2 regions of the Brevibacterium paucivorans genome follow, and region 1 is predicted to be linked to the other one. Evidence: riboswitches for the same ligand, from Rfam matches in the RefSeq annotation. Region 1 holds a riboswitch; the other holds the start of a gene.
What was found. Region 1 has a riboswitch for thiamine pyrophosphate ahead of JOE56_RS07345 (ECF transporter S component). Riboswitches for the same ligand answer to the same signal wherever they lie in the genome.
Positions count from the first base shown of each region.

Region 2: linked by a shared signal. The riboswitch ahead of thiM (hydroxyethylthiazole kinase) and the one ahead of JOE56_RS07345 (ECF transporter S component) in region 1 are both predicted to bind thiamine pyrophosphate.

Region 1 is NZ_JAFBCP010000001.1:1,587,641-1,596,421, forward strand. It holds gene JOE56_RS07320 (hypothetical protein) at 1-8, shown strand, start outside; gene radA (DNA repair protein RadA) at 108-1,448, opposite strand; gene JOE56_RS07330 (putative quinol monooxygenase) at 1,484-1,801, shown strand; gene JOE56_RS07335 (energy-coupling factor transporter transmembrane component T family protein) at 1,798-2,577, opposite strand; gene JOE56_RS11640 (ABC transporter ATP-binding protein) at 2,567-3,952, opposite strand; gene JOE56_RS07345 (ECF transporter S component) at 3,949-4,563, opposite strand; TPP riboswitch at 4,589-4,691, opposite strand; gene JOE56_RS07350 (DUF4916 domain-containing protein) at 4,761-5,300, opposite strand; gene JOE56_RS07355 (purple acid phosphatase family protein) at 5,483-6,778, shown strand; gene JOE56_RS07360 (MmgE/PrpD family protein) at 6,980-8,476, shown strand; gene prpB (methylisocitrate lyase) at 8,476-8,781, shown strand, end outside.
Region 2 is NZ_JAFBCP010000001.1:712,437-721,217, forward strand. It holds gene JOE56_RS03345 (alcohol dehydrogenase catalytic domain-containing protein) at 1-1,040, opposite strand, end outside; gene JOE56_RS03350 (TenA family protein) at 1,123-1,878, opposite strand; gene thiD (bifunctional hydroxymethylpyrimidine kinase/phosphomethylpyrimidine kinase) at 1,943-2,797, opposite strand; gene thiE (thiamine phosphate synthase) at 2,844-3,545, opposite strand; gene thiM (hydroxyethylthiazole kinase) at 3,542-4,426, opposite strand; TPP riboswitch at 4,417-4,507, opposite strand; gene guaB (IMP dehydrogenase) at 4,546-6,072, opposite strand; gene JOE56_RS03375 (HsmA family protein) at 6,242-6,637, shown strand; gene JOE56_RS03380 (pseudouridine synthase) at 6,688-7,647, opposite strand; gene JOE56_RS03385 (lytic transglycosylase domain-containing protein) at 7,727-8,626, opposite strand; gene JOE56_RS03390 (hypothetical protein) at 8,626-8,781, opposite strand, start outside.

The sequences.
Region 1 (8,781 bases):
GCAACTGAATCTTGCCACGAAACGTGGCGCGAAACGGCGCAAAGCGAGCAAAACTACGCAACATAATGCGCCGTATCGCTCGTTTAGCGCTGTCTGGTCCGGCTCACCTACCGCTTCAGCGTCAACTCGATCGCTTGAGCCAGGTTGCTCACTTCCTTCACCCGAATACCTTTGGGCAGGGTCACATCGGCAAGCGACCCGCTAGCAACTACGGCAGTGTCGATTCCCATGCGCGCAGCCTCTGCCAGCCGTTGCCCCACGTTGGGCACGCGCCTGATTTCGCCGGACAGGCTCAATTCGCCAATCGCCACCAAACGTGAATACTGAGGTTTGTCCGCCGCAGCCGACGCCAGCGCCAAAGCCACTGCCAGGTCAGCCGCCGGTTCTTGAATCTTCGCCCCACCCACGGTCGATACGAAAACATCAGACCGGGCCAGATTCATGCTTTTCGAGGCCACCGCAATGAGCATGGCCACACGGTTGAAATCCATTCCACTCACGGTTCGCCGAGGATTCCCACCGGCAGCCTCCATAGTGAGGGCCTGCACCTCGATGACCAAAGGCCGTTTACCGTCCAGCGTCACCGTCAAACACGTGCCCGGCGCGTTAGTTTGCGACCGGGAAAGGAACAACCCAGAAGGGTCGGATTCGCTGGTGATACCTTCCTCGGTCATGGCAAAACAGCCCACTTCATCGGTTGGGCCAAAGCGGTTCTTAATCGCCCGCAACATGCGTAGACGCGTGTGCTTATCGCCTTCGAACGAACACACCACATCGACCAAGTGCTCCAAAAGCCGAGGCCCCGCGACCGTCCCGTCCTTGGTGATGTGCCCCACCAGCACGGTGGGCAGGTTGCGCGCTTTCGCGGCCCTGATCACCGCGGACGCAACTTCGCGCACCTGCGTGACACCGCCGGGCACGCCTTCCACCCGGTCAGAGGCCAGGGTCTGTACGGAATCCACGATGAGCAGTTCCGGGTCTTCCACCTCGATGAGCCCCAAAACCGCCGCCAAATCAGTTTCGTTGGCCAGCAGCAGATTGTCTGACAGCGCCCCTGTGCGTTCAGCGCGCAGACGTACCTGCCCCTGCGATTCCTCGCCGGTGACGTACAGGACGCGCCTGCCCGCCTTCGCGGCCTTCGCGGACACGTCGAGCAACAGCGTGGACTTACCCACCCCAGGTTCGCCGGCCAGCAGGATCACGGCACCTGGCACCAGCCCGCCTCCCAGCACGCGGTCAAGTTCGCTCACCCCCGTTGATGTCGCCGAGGCGGTCGTTGCGTCCACCTGTGTGACCGGGGTGGCGCGTTTGCCAGAAAAAGTGGCTTGGGTTTTGACGGACACACCTGGGCCGGCGTTTTCTTCCAGGGTTCCCCACGACTGGCACTTGGGGCACTTGCCCATCCACTTGGGGGTTGAAGATCCGCATTCGCTACACGTGTACGCCATAGATCTATGTTCCCACGACACCTACACTGGGGACTATGTACTTCATTGTCGTGAAATATGACGTCAAACCAGAATCTGTAGACCAGTGGCCTGAAATCGTTCGTGAGTTCACTGAGGCCACTCGTGCTGAAGAAGGAAACCTGTTCTTCGAGTGGTCCAAGAGCCTGGAAAACGACAACCAGTACGTACTGGTTGAAGGGTTCACCGACGAAGGCGCTGAACCTCACGTCACCAGTGACCATTTTGCCAAGGGCCTCGAAGCTATGCGCCCGCACCTGGTTTCGACCCCGCAGATCATTTCTCGCCAGGTCGAAGGCAACGGCTTCGAAGATATGGGCGAACTGAAGATCTAACTCAAAATAAAGTTCCAATGCCCGGTGACCACGGTCGCGGTGATGCATGTAGCCGCCAGCACAGCGGCACACCCCATCGCAACCCAGTCACCGACACCCAGGCTTACACGCCGGGTCCACGTGCGACCCTTGGTGCCAAACGCACGCCCCTCCATAGCCATCGCTAAGCGCACTGCTCGCCGGATCGCCTCGGTGAGCAGTGCGAACGCGATAGGGAAGAAATCGCGAAGGCCACCCAAGAAACCTCCGTGGGAGACACCTCGGGCACGGCGGGCAAACCGGATCGTCTCCAACTGTTCTGACAACAGCCCCGCCAACCGCGCGGCTCCCAACGCCCCCAAAACGAATCGTTCAGGCATTTTCCATAGCTGAACCAGGGAATCAGCCAGTTCAGTGGAATCGATCGAAAACGCTAAAACAACACACGGCAACGCCATTGCCAGCGACCGCAAGAACAGCGCAAAGCCCAGTTCAACAGACCTGCTCGTCACCTCATACGGTCCAAAGGTGAACAGGACTGGGCCAGCCCCTTCAGCCAACAGAACAGTTGCCCACCCCGTTGCAAACGCGGCCAGCGGAATGAACCACAAATGGGTAAACAACCGCTTCACCGGAAACCCAGTCAGCGGGAAAAACACAATCACAAACACCATCATGAGTGACGCGCTGACCACGTCAATCGACAGGACAACCCCCACCGTAATCAGCAACATAATGGCGATCTTGGTGAGCGGGTTGGTGCGCGTGAGCGGAGTTGAACGAACCTCAAATCCCATACTCGTCAGCCCCCACTGCGTGAATAAAATCCGGGTCGTGCGTGACCGTCAGCAGGGCCGCCCCGCCATCAACCGCTTCGTTGAGTAACCGGGCCAGCTCGCGCCAGCTGTGCGCATCTTGCCCAAACGTGGGCTCGTCCACAATGAGAACGGGCGCGGCCAGCATGCACGCGACACTCAACCGCCGCTTCTCGCCACCGCTGAGTGTCGACGGGTGCGCTAATGCCACATGGTCAAGTCGTAACCGCTCCAACACCGAGTCCGGGTCCACCCCGCCCAACACCAACTCGTCACGCACCGTGCGAGTGACGAACTGGTGCTCAGGAGTCTGAAACACCTTCCCAATCCTGCGCGCCAACGCCCGCGCTTTCCACTTTTGTGGGCTGGCGCTACGTACGGGAAACTCTGGCGCCCAGGCTTGTAGTTCAGGGCTTGCTGTGACCTGCCCCGCCCGAGGTCGTAAAAGCCCAGCCGCCGTCAGGGCCGCAGTGGACTTCCCGGCCCCGTTGGCCCCCGTGATCGCTAACGCTTGGCCTTGGGCCAGGGAAAACTCCACGTGGTTGACGTCCGTTTGACGTCCCACGGTGGCGTCGACTTCCAGCATCTGCGGACCAGTGGCCTCGCGTAACTTGCGACGCTTTGGGCGCACGTGGCTGAGCCACAAGCCGGCGTCTTCCAACTCCTGACGATGTGTTTCCATGATCTGATGCGGTGGACCATCGGCAATCACCCCGGTGGGGGAGAGGACCACCATACGATCCACATGGTCTGCCCACAGATCCAGCCGGTGCTCCACCACCAAAAGCGTCGCGCCGGTCTCATCGGCAGCCCTGATAACAGCGTCCCTCAATCCAGGAGCTGACTGCGGGTCAATGTTTGCCGTGGGCTCATCCAACAAGATGATCGACGGGCGCATCGCCAGTACACCAGCGAGAGCCACCCGCTGTTTCTGCCCACCCGACAGTTTGGACGTGGGCCAATCCTGCGGAAACGGCAACCCCACCGTGTCTAGAGCCCACTGCACGCGGTCAGCGATCTCCCCGACTGGAACACGCAGATTCTCGGCCCCAAACGCAATGTCAGGGCCAATCCGCGACAATACTGCCTGCGAATCGGGATCCTGCAATACCAGGCCGGTACGACCTCGGGTAGGGTCCGGAGCCGTTCCGTCGATAAGCAACTGCCCAAACTGAGTTCCCGACTCGCTGGGCAGAACACCGGCCACAGCGTGCAAGAACGTAGACTTGCCGGCCCCGGACGCCCCTGCGATCAGAACACGCTCGCCAGCCTCAATCTCCACCGAAATCCCGGTGAGGGCGGCACGTTTACGGCCGGCGTGCTTCCACCCAAAATCGGTTGCGCTGAGGTGACTCACACCTCGCGCCCGGTGTTGCCAGACGCAAACGCGTTAAGCGCTCCAGCTGATGCGAGCATGCGCGTGAGCAACCACGGGATCACCCCAGCCAAAACTGCTGATGACAGCACGGCAAGACCGGTGTAAGCAACCCGGAAGCCTAGCGACCATTCCGCAAGGTAGATGATCGATTCGTGAACACCCATGAACAGTCCCGCGAGCATGGCAGCCAGAATGCTCACGGGGAGCGTGAACTTGCGGTACCTGAACGCGGCAAAAACGAGCTCTGCGCCGAGCCCCTGTAGGAACCCGGAGAACACCGCAACCACACCAAAGTGGGAGCCCAAAACAGCCTCGAAAATCGCGGCCAGCAGCTCACAGAACAGCGCGGCACCAGGCTTGCGGATGATCATTGCGGCCAGCGGGCCCGCGAGCACCCACACGCCACCAAACAGGGCCACAGCAGGCGGGAAAGTCGTGGCAAATAGCAACTCAAAACCACTCCACAGAGCTGCCCACAAGGCAAACAAAAGCCCGACCGCAACCGCGATTACGGCGCACACAACAATGTCAACAACTCGCCACGAGTACGTGTGAGCCTGAGTCTTTTCAGTCGCTGTCGTCGATGACATGTATCCTCCCAAGGATTCAGGAGGGGTAAAGAGAATCTCGACTCCCTTCGGCGGTCCTAACCGCATCAGGTTCGAGGGTCTGCATAAGCACTCTCAGCGCCCCTGATGGCGCTCCCCTGTCGCGGATCACACATTACACATAAACGGAGTATGAATAAACTTCTGGGAAGAAACTGCCCGAGGTGTTCCCCGGCTTTCTAAGGCAGGATCCCCAGGTGCGCAAGGGCTGCCTTGACGATGTGGTGCTGGCCGTGGCACATGTCGGCGATGATGTCGTCGCGCAGAAGTTCTTGAGGGGTGAACCAGTCGAAGCTCAACGCGTCTTGGCGGGGAGTGCATTCGCCTCGCACCTGCAGGATGTAGCACAGGGCCACTGCGTGCTGGCGAGGGTCGTAATAGTTGCTCACGCCTTGAGTGGGGAAGTATTCGGCCACATGGAACGGGGTAAGCGAGGTGGGAAAAACCGGTAGCGCAAGAGGGCCCAGGTCCTGTTCGCAGTGCCGGGCGAGTGCACTGCGCAGAGTTTCGTGGAAGCGGACACGACCACCGACGATTTCGCGGCCCAGGGTCTGGTCTGGAAGGGTGCGCAGGAGCAGACCAATCCGTTCAACCTCGCCACTGTCACTCACTTGAACGGGTACTCCGTGTACATATGTGAGCGGGAGCTTGCGCCTGAGGCGGTTGAGCTCTTCAGGTTCGAGCCAGTTTTCGTCATAGTCCAAAGCGGTGCGCGTCATACCGGCAATTTTTGCACAAATTTCGCTCACAGCGTACAAGCGTTTCACCGCGAAAACATCACGTGACTGCGCACAGGTCACCTGCGGTGCACCCAAAGGTCGAACGCAGTTAACCCAAAACGGTCACTATATGGGCCGTTGTCAGTTGTTGTAGCTAGACGCCTGCCCAGAGGAGCTTTCGAATGAAGATCAAGTCGCTTGCCACCACGCTCGGACTCGTTGCATTGCTGTCATCCGGGGGTCTGAGTCCCGCCCTGGGTACGGGCGCCGAGGCGACGAAAAAGGCCGACATCTACAACCTCGGCATGCAGGTGGGCGACCGCAACACCGACCGCGCCTTCACGTGGTACACCAAGAAGATCGGCGAACAGAGCGTCAAGATCGCTCCCGTCAAGGAAATGGTGGGTGGCAAACTTCCGGAAGGCGCTCGCACGGTCAAAGAAGAAAAATCGGGAGTGTCAATTGACCGCGCTCGCCTCTACCACCAGGCGCACGTCATGGGGCTGAAAGCGAACACCCGGTACGCATACCAGGTTGGGTCCGACAAAAACGGATGGTCGGACGTCTACACGTTCTCGACCCCAAAGTCTTTCGCCGCTGACAACGGTGAATTCCTAGCGGTAGGCGACCCACAGATCGGCTCCGGCAACGGAAAGCCCAACGATGCAGAAGGCTGGAACCGGACAGTCACCTCGGCCGCTAAGGCACACCCGAACGCACGATTCCTCTTGAGCCTCGGCGACCAGATCGACACCGGCACGGGCAAACAGTACGACGCGTTCTTCGCGCCAGACGTCATGCGCACACTCCCGCACATGACAATCAAGGGCAACCACGAAATGCTCAACCCCGTTAGCCACATCCAACACTTCCGCCAGCCAAACCAGAAAGGCATTGGCGACTACTGGTACAAGGACGCTGGGGTGCTGTTTATCGTCCTGGACAGCAACAACCCCAACTGGAAGAAACACGGCCAGTTCATCAAGGACGTCAAAGCCGACCAGGGGCGTGACGCAAACTGGACGGTCGTCGCCTTCCACCACGCGCCATACTCGTCCGGCCCGCACCGCGACGACGCTGACGTGAAACTGTTGCGCGAAAAGCTTCCAAAATATATCGCCGAGGCCGATGTCGACCTCGTGATGAATGGCCACGACCACGTGTACACCCGTAGCTACCTGACAAACGGAGACGGTGCCAAAGTCGCAGGCGCGAAGGGTGGTAGCAAGCAGGTCAAGAAGAAGGGCGAGGCGATCTACATGACCGCAACCTCATCGAGCGGTTCTAAGTTCTACAGCAACAAGGATGGCGCCGACTGGGCTGCTGTGGCCAAAGGCAACAAGGTGCCCGGCTACGTGGGTGTGAAGGCACAACGTTGCTCGTTGCGCGTGACTGCGTACGAGGTTTCAACGACAGGCAAGCGGGGAACGCTCGACACCTTTACCCTGACTGACCGGTCAAACCGCGGCTGCAAGTAGGCCGACAAATTCGACGACAAATCCGACCTGCATTTGGGAAACGCCGACCGCGTCGTTTATCTTGATGTCGAGATACTTGTGAAGTGCCTCACTGATGTTCGGGCCACAACCAGGGGCCCGGTGCTATGACGCTTCTCATAGGTAATAGAGTGGTAGACACCACATACGAATGCGGACCAACCCGCGCGAAGGAGACCTCGCATGATCAATCACGAAGTTCGTACGTACAAGTCCTCAGAGAACCTGCCACGTGAAGAGCAGCTGGCCTACAAAATCGCCCAGGTTGCTGCTGACCCGGTAGAAGTTGACGCCGATGTCACTGACATGGTGATCAACCGCGTTATCGACAACGCCGCTGTTGCCGCCGCATCCGTGTTCCGTTCGGCCCCTAAGCACGCACGCGAACAGTCCCTCGCCCACAAGCTGGAGCCAGGCTCCACCGTATTCGGTGTTTCCAACGACACCCACATCTCACCTGAATGGGCGGCATGGGCAAACGGTGTCGCCGTTCGTGAACTCGACTTCCACGACACCTTCCTGGCAAAGGAATACTCCCACCCAGGTGACAACATCCCAGCGATTCTGGCTGTTGCACAGCACAAGGGAATCGGCGGTAAGGACCTGGTCAACGGTATTGCTACCGGATACGAAATCCAGGTCGACCTGGTCAAGGGCATCTGCCTGCACGAGCACAAGATCGACCACGTCGCTCACTTGGGCCCATCCGCGGCTGCCGGAATCGGTGCGCTTCTCCACCTCCCAACCGACGTCATCTACCAGGCCGTAGGCCAGGCTCTGCACGTCACCACGGCAACCCGCCAGTCACGTAAGGGTGAAATTTCGTCCTGGAAGGCTCACGCTCCAGCATTTGCAGGCAAGATGGCCGTTGAAGCTGTTGACCGCGCTATGCGTGGCGAAGGCGCTCCAAGCCCCATCTACGAAGGTGAAGACGGCGTTATCGCATGGATCCTTTCCGGCCCTGAAGCCCGCTACACCGTTCCGCTGCCAGGTGAAGGCGAATCGAAGCGCGCGATCCTGGACACCTACACCAAGGAACACTCCGCGGAATACCAGGCTCAGGCACTCATCGACTTGGCTCGCAAGATGGGTCGCGAAATCGATGACCTGTCGCAGATCGAAAAGATCACCATCCACACCTCACACCACACGCACAACGTGATTGGTACCGGTGCGAACGACCCACAGAAGATGGATCCAAAGGCGTCGCGTGAAACGCTCGACCACTCGATCATGTACATCTTCGCGGTCGCTATGGAAGACCAGGGCTGGCACCACGAAAAGTCCTACGCACCTGAGCGTGCGGGACGCCCAGAAACCGTTGAACTGTGGCACAAGATCGAAACCCGCGAAGACCCAGAGTGGACCCGTCGCTACCACTCCACCGACCCCAACGAACTGGCATTCGGTGGTCGCGTGGAAATCGTGTTCAAGGACGGCTCCACCAAGGTTGACGAAATCGCTGTTGCCGACGCTCACCCCAACGGTGCTCGTCCGTTCGTGCGCGAAAACTACGTTCAGAAGTTCCGCACGCTTGCCGAAGGCATCGTTTCGGAAGCAGAGCAGAACCGCTTCATCGAACTCGCCGAAAACCTGCCAGACTTGAGCGCTGACGAAGTTCGCCAGCTCAACTTCGTGGTTGACGGTGCAGACGAAATCACATCGAAGGGTATTTTCTAATGCTAGGTGCACAGACTCCCGCTCACGTTCGTCGTGAGAAGTTCCGGGAGCTGCTGGCCGGCGACAAGCTGGTCCAGTTCCCCGGCGCAATCAACCCCATCAACGCGCAGCTCATTGAGCAGGCTGGCTTTGAAGGCGTCTACATTTCCGGTGGTGCGTTCTCGGCAGCCCAGGGGCTGCCTGACATTGGGTTGACTACCCTGACCGAGGTCGTCGACCACGGCCGTAACATCTCGCGGGTGACGAACCTGCCCACCTTCATCGACGCTGACACCGGATGGGGCGAAGCGATGAACGTCGCTCGT
Region 2 (8,781 bases), 880 kb from region 1:
GGAAGCTTCCCGTCCCGCCACATCTGTTCGTACTTTGGAATGTCGCGTGAAGGAACAGCGGACCCTAAGTATGAGCCCACAACGGTGCGGGCTTCAGCGGTCAAGGTCAGCGGGTGAATCTGCGAAAGCGCATCAGGAGCAGGCAGACCCACCGTCACGGTTGTTCCGCCCACAGCCGTGGCTGAATACGCGGTTTCAAACGCCTTGGGGTGCCCAGCCGCCTCGATCACAACGGGGGCTTTGACGCCAGCTTCTGCCACCTCGGCCGGGGTGTACACCTGGGACGCACCCAACTTGCGCGCCCTCTCCAACTTCTCCGGGTTGGCATCCACGCCAATCACTTCCCCGGTCCCCACGCTCAACGCGGTGAGCAACGCGGCCATACCCACGCCGCCCAGGCCCACCACCATGATGTCGTCGCCAGGGCCCGGTTTACCCGCGTTCAGCACGGCACCTCCCCCGGTGAGAACGGCACAACCCAGGGGCGCCGCAATTTGGGGTGGGACGTCCGAACCCACCTTGACGATCGAGGCGACGTTGACCACTGCATGGGTGGCGAACACGCTCACACCCAGGTGGTGGTTGATGGGTTCGCCTGCGTGACCGGCTCGCGGGTGGGTGGTTTCGCCGGATTCGCTGAGCCTGCGCACGTCTCCGTCAAAAGGCAGAACGCCGGCGTTGTTCGACGCGGTCCCCGGGGTACACGGGAGCTTTCCGTCGGTCGCACAGTTGGCGCACTGCCCGCACCGAGGCAAGAACACCGTCACCACGTGGTCGCCGGGGGAAAATCCGGTGACGCCCGCGCCCACCTGCTCGACGACCCCGGCGCCTTCGTGCCCCAGCAACATAGGAAGGGGCCGAGGTCGGTTACCGTCCACCACAGACAGGTCAGAGTGGCACAGCCCGGCTGCGGTCATGCGGATGAGTACCTCGTGCGGGCCGGGTTCGTCCAGTTCCACTGACGTGACGTCGAGTGGACGGGACTGCGCGTATGGACGTTGGGCTCGCATTTCGCGTAAGACCGCACCGGTGATTTTCATGAACCCTCCTTGACCCAAGTCAACCTGCGTTGAACTCATGGTATGCGCAACTCAACGCAAAGTGAGGGGTTCTAGCGGACTTTTACTTCACCAGTTCAAAACGCTCCACAACGCGTGCGGACGCCCAGAAGTGCAGTTCGTACATGCACGCCTGACGGAACGTCTTTTCCATCTTTTCGCGTTCAGCGGGGCGCGCGTTTTCCAGCTCGCGTTCCAGAATTTCGACGGCCTGGCGGGTTCCAGCGTCGAACTCTTCCGAGTCGTATTCTTCGATCCACTGCTTGTATGGGTGCGCGTCCATCCCGTCGCCTACCAGGCGGGTGAGCACCTTACCTACGTGGGCATATACCCAGAAGCATGGGAGAACGCCGGCCACTCCCACCTCGTACGGTTCGGTGGTCGCAGTCGCCATGAGGAATGATACGTATCCCAAGGTCGTGGGCGAAGCGACTGGTTTTCCGTTCTCGTCGTTGAGTTCGGCAATGTGGCTTGAAAATTCGGTCGATTCGAGTAGCGCTTCGTGCATTTCGTTTTCTACCGCAACGGCCGTTCCCGCCGAGGTTGCCCAGAACCGCATGTCTTCGTTGTTAGCGGCCCGGTGCCCCAGCAGGAGCATGGTGCGCGCGTACCCGTCCAGGTAGATTTCGTCCTGGATGAGGTAGTTGGTGAATGCGCGTGCGTCCAGGTCACCGGCTGCGAGTTCCTGTAGGTAGGTGAGGTTTTCGGTTGCGGTGATGATGTCGTCGCAGGAGTCCCACAGGGCTTGCGTGCGGGGGCCTGCAACGTAAAGGTTGCGTAGTTCACGACCAATTTCGGCGGCCGAGGTCGTCGTAGTCATGAGTGTTCCTTTCAGTGGGTTGGGTTTGAGTGAGATGGGTTTCAGGGAGGCTGTCAGTCAGACTTCACGGAGATGGGATCGTCACCATGTGGTCAACGGGGCCGTGGGCCCCGTTGGGGTCGAGTGACAGTGTCCAGTCTTTGCCGGATTCCAAAGCGCGAGCGAGGTAGTCAAGGGCGGTGCCGACGACCTCGGGAACATCCAGGGTTCCTTCCAGAGCCTGCCGGGCCGCCAGCGCGGTAATCGCAGCCGAGAGCGTGCACCCGGTTCCGTGGGTGTTGGGGGTGGTGATGCGCTGGTGGCGATATTCGGTGAGAGTGACGTCGGTGCCGTCGTTGAGCGCCAGCACGTCGAGTACCTCGTCGCCGTCACCGTGGCCGCCTTTGACCAGAACACCTCGGGCGCCGCGTTCGATCAGTTCGCGTGCCTGGTAGCGCATGGTGTCGAGGTCGTGGGCGGGTTCAACGTCGTCACCTAAGAGAAGTGCGGCTTCGGGAAGGTTGGGAGTGATGACGTGGGCGGCGGGCACCATGAGCGTGCGCACGGCATCCACGGCGTCTTCTTCAAGCAGTCGGTGCCCGGAGGTGGCCACCATGACAGGGTCGACGACCAGGAAGCCTAAACCACCTCGGCCGGCGCGTTCTGCAACCAACTCAACGAGTTGGCGTGTGCCCAGCATCCCGGTTTTGGTCGCGTCTACGGGCATATCCGTGAGGACCGAATCGAACTGGTCAGACACGAAATCGTTGTCGATCCCGTACACGCGGGAGACTCCGTGTGTGTTCTGTGCGAGCAGCGCGGTAATCACTGAGGTTCCGTATGCGCGCAGGGCCGTGAAGGTTTTTAGGTCGGCGTGAACGCCTGCTCCACCGGAGGGGTCTGTTCCAGCGATACTCAACGCGACAGGGGGTCGTGACATGTCGATCTCCTTAACTGGTTTGGGTTCCCCACAGGGGGTCAGAGGGTCAGTTCTGAAACGCGTGGTGGATTTTGCGTGCCTCGACTTGCGGGTCGGTGGCAAGGCAGATTGCTGATACCACGCATACCCCCGCGACCGAGGTGTCCTTAAGTTGCGCTGCCCGCTCTGCTGTAATTCCGCCAATGGCAAAGACCGGGATCGCCGAGGTGGCAATGAGGTTTTTGAGTGTGTCGACACCCAACCCGGCTGGGGCACCTTCTTTGGTTGCGGTGTCCCACACGGGACCCACACCCAGGAGGTCCACTCCCCCGTTGCCGAAGTCGCCGTGGACGCGGGCGGCTTCGATTTCTTCCGGGGTGTTGGCGGACAGGCCTATCAGTGGGGTGTTTCCGATGAGTTCACGCACTTGAGGCACGCTCGTGTCGTCTTGTCCTACGTGGACGTGAACGTCGTGACCGTCATTGATGAGGCTGGCAGCGACCTTGACGCGGTCGTTGACGAACACGGGCACTGGGCGGGTGATGTTGTTGGTGTGGCGGGCGTTTTCGACGGCTTCGAGAACACTCAACGTGAGTGTGGCGAACGTGTCGTCGGTGGCGTGTTTGTCGCGTACTTGCACGATTCCGGCACCCCCGGCCACGGCCAGTTCAACCGTTTGTGCCACCGTGCGTCCTGCCTGTTCGCACATTTTGGTGTCGGTGATGAAGTACAGGGACGCGTCGATGTCGCTCAAACGAGGGTTGGTCACAGTTCCTCCGTGGTCACGTTGATTGCGTGCAGATCAGTTTCGGTAACTGCGTGAAGTTGGTCCAGGAAATGAACTTTGAAGCTACCTGGCCCGTCTGCCAGTTCGTGTGCGCGCAGACCGGCTGCCGCAAAGTGTGCGTGCGCGGTCACGGTGGCTTGGTGGTAGCGGGTGAGTTTTTCTTCCGTGGTAGTTGATTCGCCGAGGAGGTGGTGGGCTGTTCCTGCATACCCTGCTACGAGCGCTCCCAGGGAGCACCCGGTTCCTACGACGAGTGGCATGTAGGTGGACCCGCCTGAAACGTGGCTGACATAGGTGGTTTCGCCGATCGTGGTGACGATCGCGTCTGTAGGCCCAGAGATGGCCACCACGGACCCGAACTTGCGGCTGAGCTCACGTGCGGCAGGCAAAGCCGACTCAACATCGTCCACTGCTTCGATACCTCGGGCGCCCTGACCCATTCCGGCGAGCCCCGCCACCTCGGACGCGTTTCCACGCACCACGGTGGGGCGTTCGCTTAAGGCCCGGAAAACCCGGGCAGTTCGGAACGGAGCCACTCCCAAACCAACGGGGTCTAACACCCAGGTGGTTCCGTCCTCGGTGCGCTGTTGCACGGCAGCGTCAATGGATAAGTACGTGTGCGAGCTGGGAGTCCCAAAGTTCACCGATACACCGTTGGCGACTTTGGCGAAAGCTGCAGCGTCGGCTTCGTGGTCGATCATGGCAGGTGATGCACCCGATGCAAGCAGAATGTTCGCGGCAACTTCTTGCACCACAGTGTTGGTGATGCATTGCACCAGTGGCGTGAGCTCACGCATGTGGGTGAGAAACGCGGGAGTGAATTCCGGCGCGTTTCCGGTACGACTGTCAGATACAGGCGTCACGCTGACTTCCCTTCGCAGGCATTAACCAAACAGGTTCACGGGTATGATCTCAGCCTTTAAAAGGCACCCCGAGTCTGAACCACACTGTACATGTGGTGTGTGAGTTTCGCGAACTACCTTTAGCGTGACTGGTAGTTGGGCGCTTCCACCGTCATTTGAATGTCGTGTGGGTGGCTTTCTTTAAGTCCAGCTGCGGTCAAGCGCACAAAGCGTCCTTGTTCTTTGAGTTCGGGAATCGTGCGCGCGCCCACGTAGAACATGGTTTGGCGCAGTCCACCCGTGAGTTGGTATGCGACGTTTTTGAGTTCACCGCGGTAAGCGACCCGACCTTCGACGCCTTCTGGGATGAGGTCGGTATCGGTGGCGACATCGGCCTGGAAGTAGCGGTCCTTGGAGTACGAACGCCCCTTACGTGGCGCCATGGCACCCAACGAGCCCATGCCACGGTATGTCTTGTACTGCTTTCCGTTCACCAGGAGCAGTTCACCTGGGGATTCCTTACATCCGGCTAGGAGGCTACCGAGCATCACGGAGTCGGCACCGGCGACCAGTGCCTTGCCAATGTCACCCGAATACTGCAATCCACCGTCACCAATCACCGGAACGCCGGCTTCGCGTGCGGCCTGATAGGCCAGGTGAATCGCGGTGACCTGTGGAACTCCTACACCTGCCACGATGCGGGTGGTGCAGATCGATCCTGGTCCAACTCCAACCTTGATGGCGTCGGCTCCTGCGTCGATGAGTGCTTGGGCGCCTTCGCGGGTGGCGACGTTTCCACCAATAACTTGGACGTGAGAGAAAGCGGAGTCCTTTTTGAGCGTCTTGATCATGTCGGTGACGCCACGTGCGTGACCGTTAGCCGTGTCCACCACGATGACGTCAGCGCCAGCTTCGGCCAGCAGGCCGGCACGCTCCAGCGCGTCTCCGTAGAACCCTACTGCGGCACCTACAAGGAGCCGACCTTCAGAGTCCTTGGACGCCAGGGGGTACTCTTCGCTCTTGACGAAGTCTTTAACGGTGATGAGCCCGCGGATCACATTGTTCTCGTCGACGAGTGGCAGCTTCTCGACCTTGTGTTCAGCAAGGATTTCAAAGGCTTCTTCTGAGCTCACGCCTACTGGAGCTGTGATCAAAGGTGCCTTTGTCATGATTTCGCCAACCGTTTTTGTGGCGAACTCTGCTCGAGGAACGAAGCGCAGGTCACGGTTGGTGATGATTCCCACGAGCACGTTGTTTTCGTCCACAACAGGAAGACCCGAGATGCGGTACTGGCCACACATTTCGTCGAGCTCTTGCAGGGTCTTGTCGGCGGTGATGGTCACGGGGTCGGTGATCATGCCCGACTCCGAGCGCTTTACATAGTCGACCTGGGCTGCCTGGTCTTCTTTGCTTAGGTTGCGGTGGATGATTCCAATTCCACCGATGCGTGCCATGGCAATAGCCATCCGGCTTTCGGTCACCGTGTCCATGGCGGCAGAAATCAGAGGGATGTTGATGTCGAGTTCGCGAGTCAACCGGGTGCGAGTTGAAGCTTCAGACGGGATGACGTCGGTGTCTCCGGGGAGCAACAGGACGTCGTCGTAGGTCAAACCGGTGAGTGAAAACGGATTCTCTGCTTCGCGGAAATGCTGTTCAACTTCGCTCATTGGGCCCCTCCCCTTTTGTCCTACCAATACCCGCAATCCTAACGCTTTCGACTGGCAGTCATGACCGTGAGGGTGTGAGTTTATAAACAGGTGACTCAACCGTTTGGTTGATGGGACAACCAACCCGCTGGGCGATGGATTCGAGAGGGGCTAAGAGCACACTGAAGTTATGTTGATTTTTGCTATTGCTTTCATCACTGCAGCCCTGGTTTTCTACACCATGGGTGTGTGGGCAGAACATAAGAAAAAAGTTCTCACGTGGCCTCATGTGATCCTGTTTGGGCTGGGATTGGTGTGCGACGCAACTGGAACCGAGTTCATGCGCCGAATCGCGCAGTCCGACTCTTTCTCTTTTGGTGGCGAGGCCGCCCAGATCTTGGGGCTCATCATGGCTGTCACCGGAGCGTTGGCGCTTCTGCTCATGGCCATCCACTTTGTGTGGGCGCTTTACGTCATGATCAAAGGTTCGGACCGTGCGCGTGCAGTGTTCCACAAATTTTCTCTTGTGGTGTGGGGTATTTGGCTGGTCCCCTACTTCACCGGAATGGTTGGCGGAATGCTGTAGTGTAACGGCGCAAAACGAGCGAAACTACGCAATATATTGCGCCGTCATGCTCACTTTGCGCCGTTTGGACTCAATTTGATCCTGGACGCAAAGCGGCGTTCCTCACCACTGAGCGGGTCTCGGAACTCAAGCCCAACGGCACACAAACGCAGCGGGTGCGAAAAGTCGTACGGGTCCTGGTCCAGGTCGTGTGGGTAAACGGGATCACCCAGGATCGGCACGCCTGCGCCTAACATGTGAACCCGCAACTGATGAGTTTTGCCCGTGTGCGGAGTGAGCACAAACCGGCCAACAGGATCACCCTCATACGTGCCAACCACGTGTGAAAACTCGATACGAGAACGCGCGTTGATGGGCCCGTCGACTTCTCTAACACCACGTGTTCCCTTGTCTTTTTCGATCCGCGACTCGCACTCACGCGGAAACGCCGCCGGGTCAAAGTCGCCCGGAAGAATCGCTAAGGCCTCATAGGTTTTATCCACTTTTCGGTCTTGAAAAAGCCGCTGATACGCCCCGCGCGTGCCCGGATTGCGCGATAAAATCAAGAGCCCGGCCGTCACACGGTCAAGCCGGTGAATGGCCACCAGGTCCGGTTCGTCACGTTCTACCCGCAACCGTGTGACCACGCATTCGCGTACAAATCGCCCATTTGGTGTCGAGGCCAGGAAGTGAGGTTTGTCCACTACCAGCAGGTGTTCGTCCTCATGCACCACGGTCACGTCGAACGGCACGCGCGCTTCCGGCGGCACGATCCGGTGGAAGAAGTAGAAGCCGCCCGGGGTCACAGGTGTCTCCAGGGTGACCGGCCTGCCGTTTTCGTCTACGAGCCCACCCCCGGCAGGATCGGCGATGTAGTCGAGCTCCTCACGCGAATCCGGGAAGTCGGCTAACAGCCAGTCGCGGACAGTCGCGGGAACTGGTTCGTGTTGGCGGGAGTGCGTCTGATTGCCGCCAGGTGCGCGCAACCGGGTTGCGCTGATCCCTTCCCGAGGTCGTAGCGGGCTTCTCATGCCCCTTACCCTACCGACACCTCGGGCGCCATCAGCCAAACGGCCTGACGAAACAGCGCAAAACGAGCGAGACTACGCACTATATTGCGCCGTTTTGCTCGCTTTGCGCCGGCTGACCCACGACTTGGGCAATGCGTTGCGCTTCATTCGCTACGTCGCGCACGTATTGATCGGACGGGTTGTAGGCCTTGATCGCGTCCGTGTACCCGTTCAGGTCGCTCAGGTTCCGGTTGTTCGCGCACAGAAAAGCCGCCGCTGACGCTGTCGCGTCGTCAATGTTGTGCGGATCTTTCGTGCCGTCGCCGTTGCCGTCCACTGCCACCTGATTCCATGTTGCGGGGATGAACTGCATGGGGCCCACAGCTCGGTCGTGTGTGCGGTCGCCGTCGAGTCGCCCTCCGTCAGTGTCGCGGATATGCGCCGTACCTTCACCACGCAGTTGAACACCAAAAAGGTGGGGCGTAACCTCGCCGGAGTCGTTCACGCTGGCACCTTTGTAGCGCCCGTGATCGGTCTCGATTTTGCCGATTCCAGCCAACGTATTCCACGACAACCCGCACTGCGGACTGCGCTGAGCAGCCCACACCGTTGCCGCGACATACGCCTGCAAGACACGCTTGGGGATCCCCGATTTCTCACTCGTCTCGCGCAACCACGGGTTATCGACGGCAACCCCACCTGCCACTGGGTCAACGGCAGGCATGGAGGGCACAACCGGCGCTGGAATCTCCACAACTTCCTCGGCCTGGCTGTCCGCCCCGTCCGTGCGGAGGTTTACAAACACCAGCCCTGCAAGTACGACCATCGCAATCGACATCGCCATGAGCGGGATTGCCCACCACCGTGATACCCCCGCCGAGGTCGTCGCCGCCTTCGTACTGACCTTGGCTTTCGTACTGGCCTTGGGTTTCGTCGTGACCTTGGGGATTTCGACGGTGTCGTGCAGGCTGCTGGCGTAGCGTTCGTCTTCACGGTGCATTATGAGTCCTCCCTGACCCACACGCGGGCGGCCAAGATGGCCAGTGCAACGCTGCATGCGAGCGCTGCCCCAAAGACTCCCCACCACCAGTTCGACGGCCCTTCGACCGAGCGCGTTTCTGGGGCCGCTTGGCGAGGTTCCGCCGGCGGGTTAGC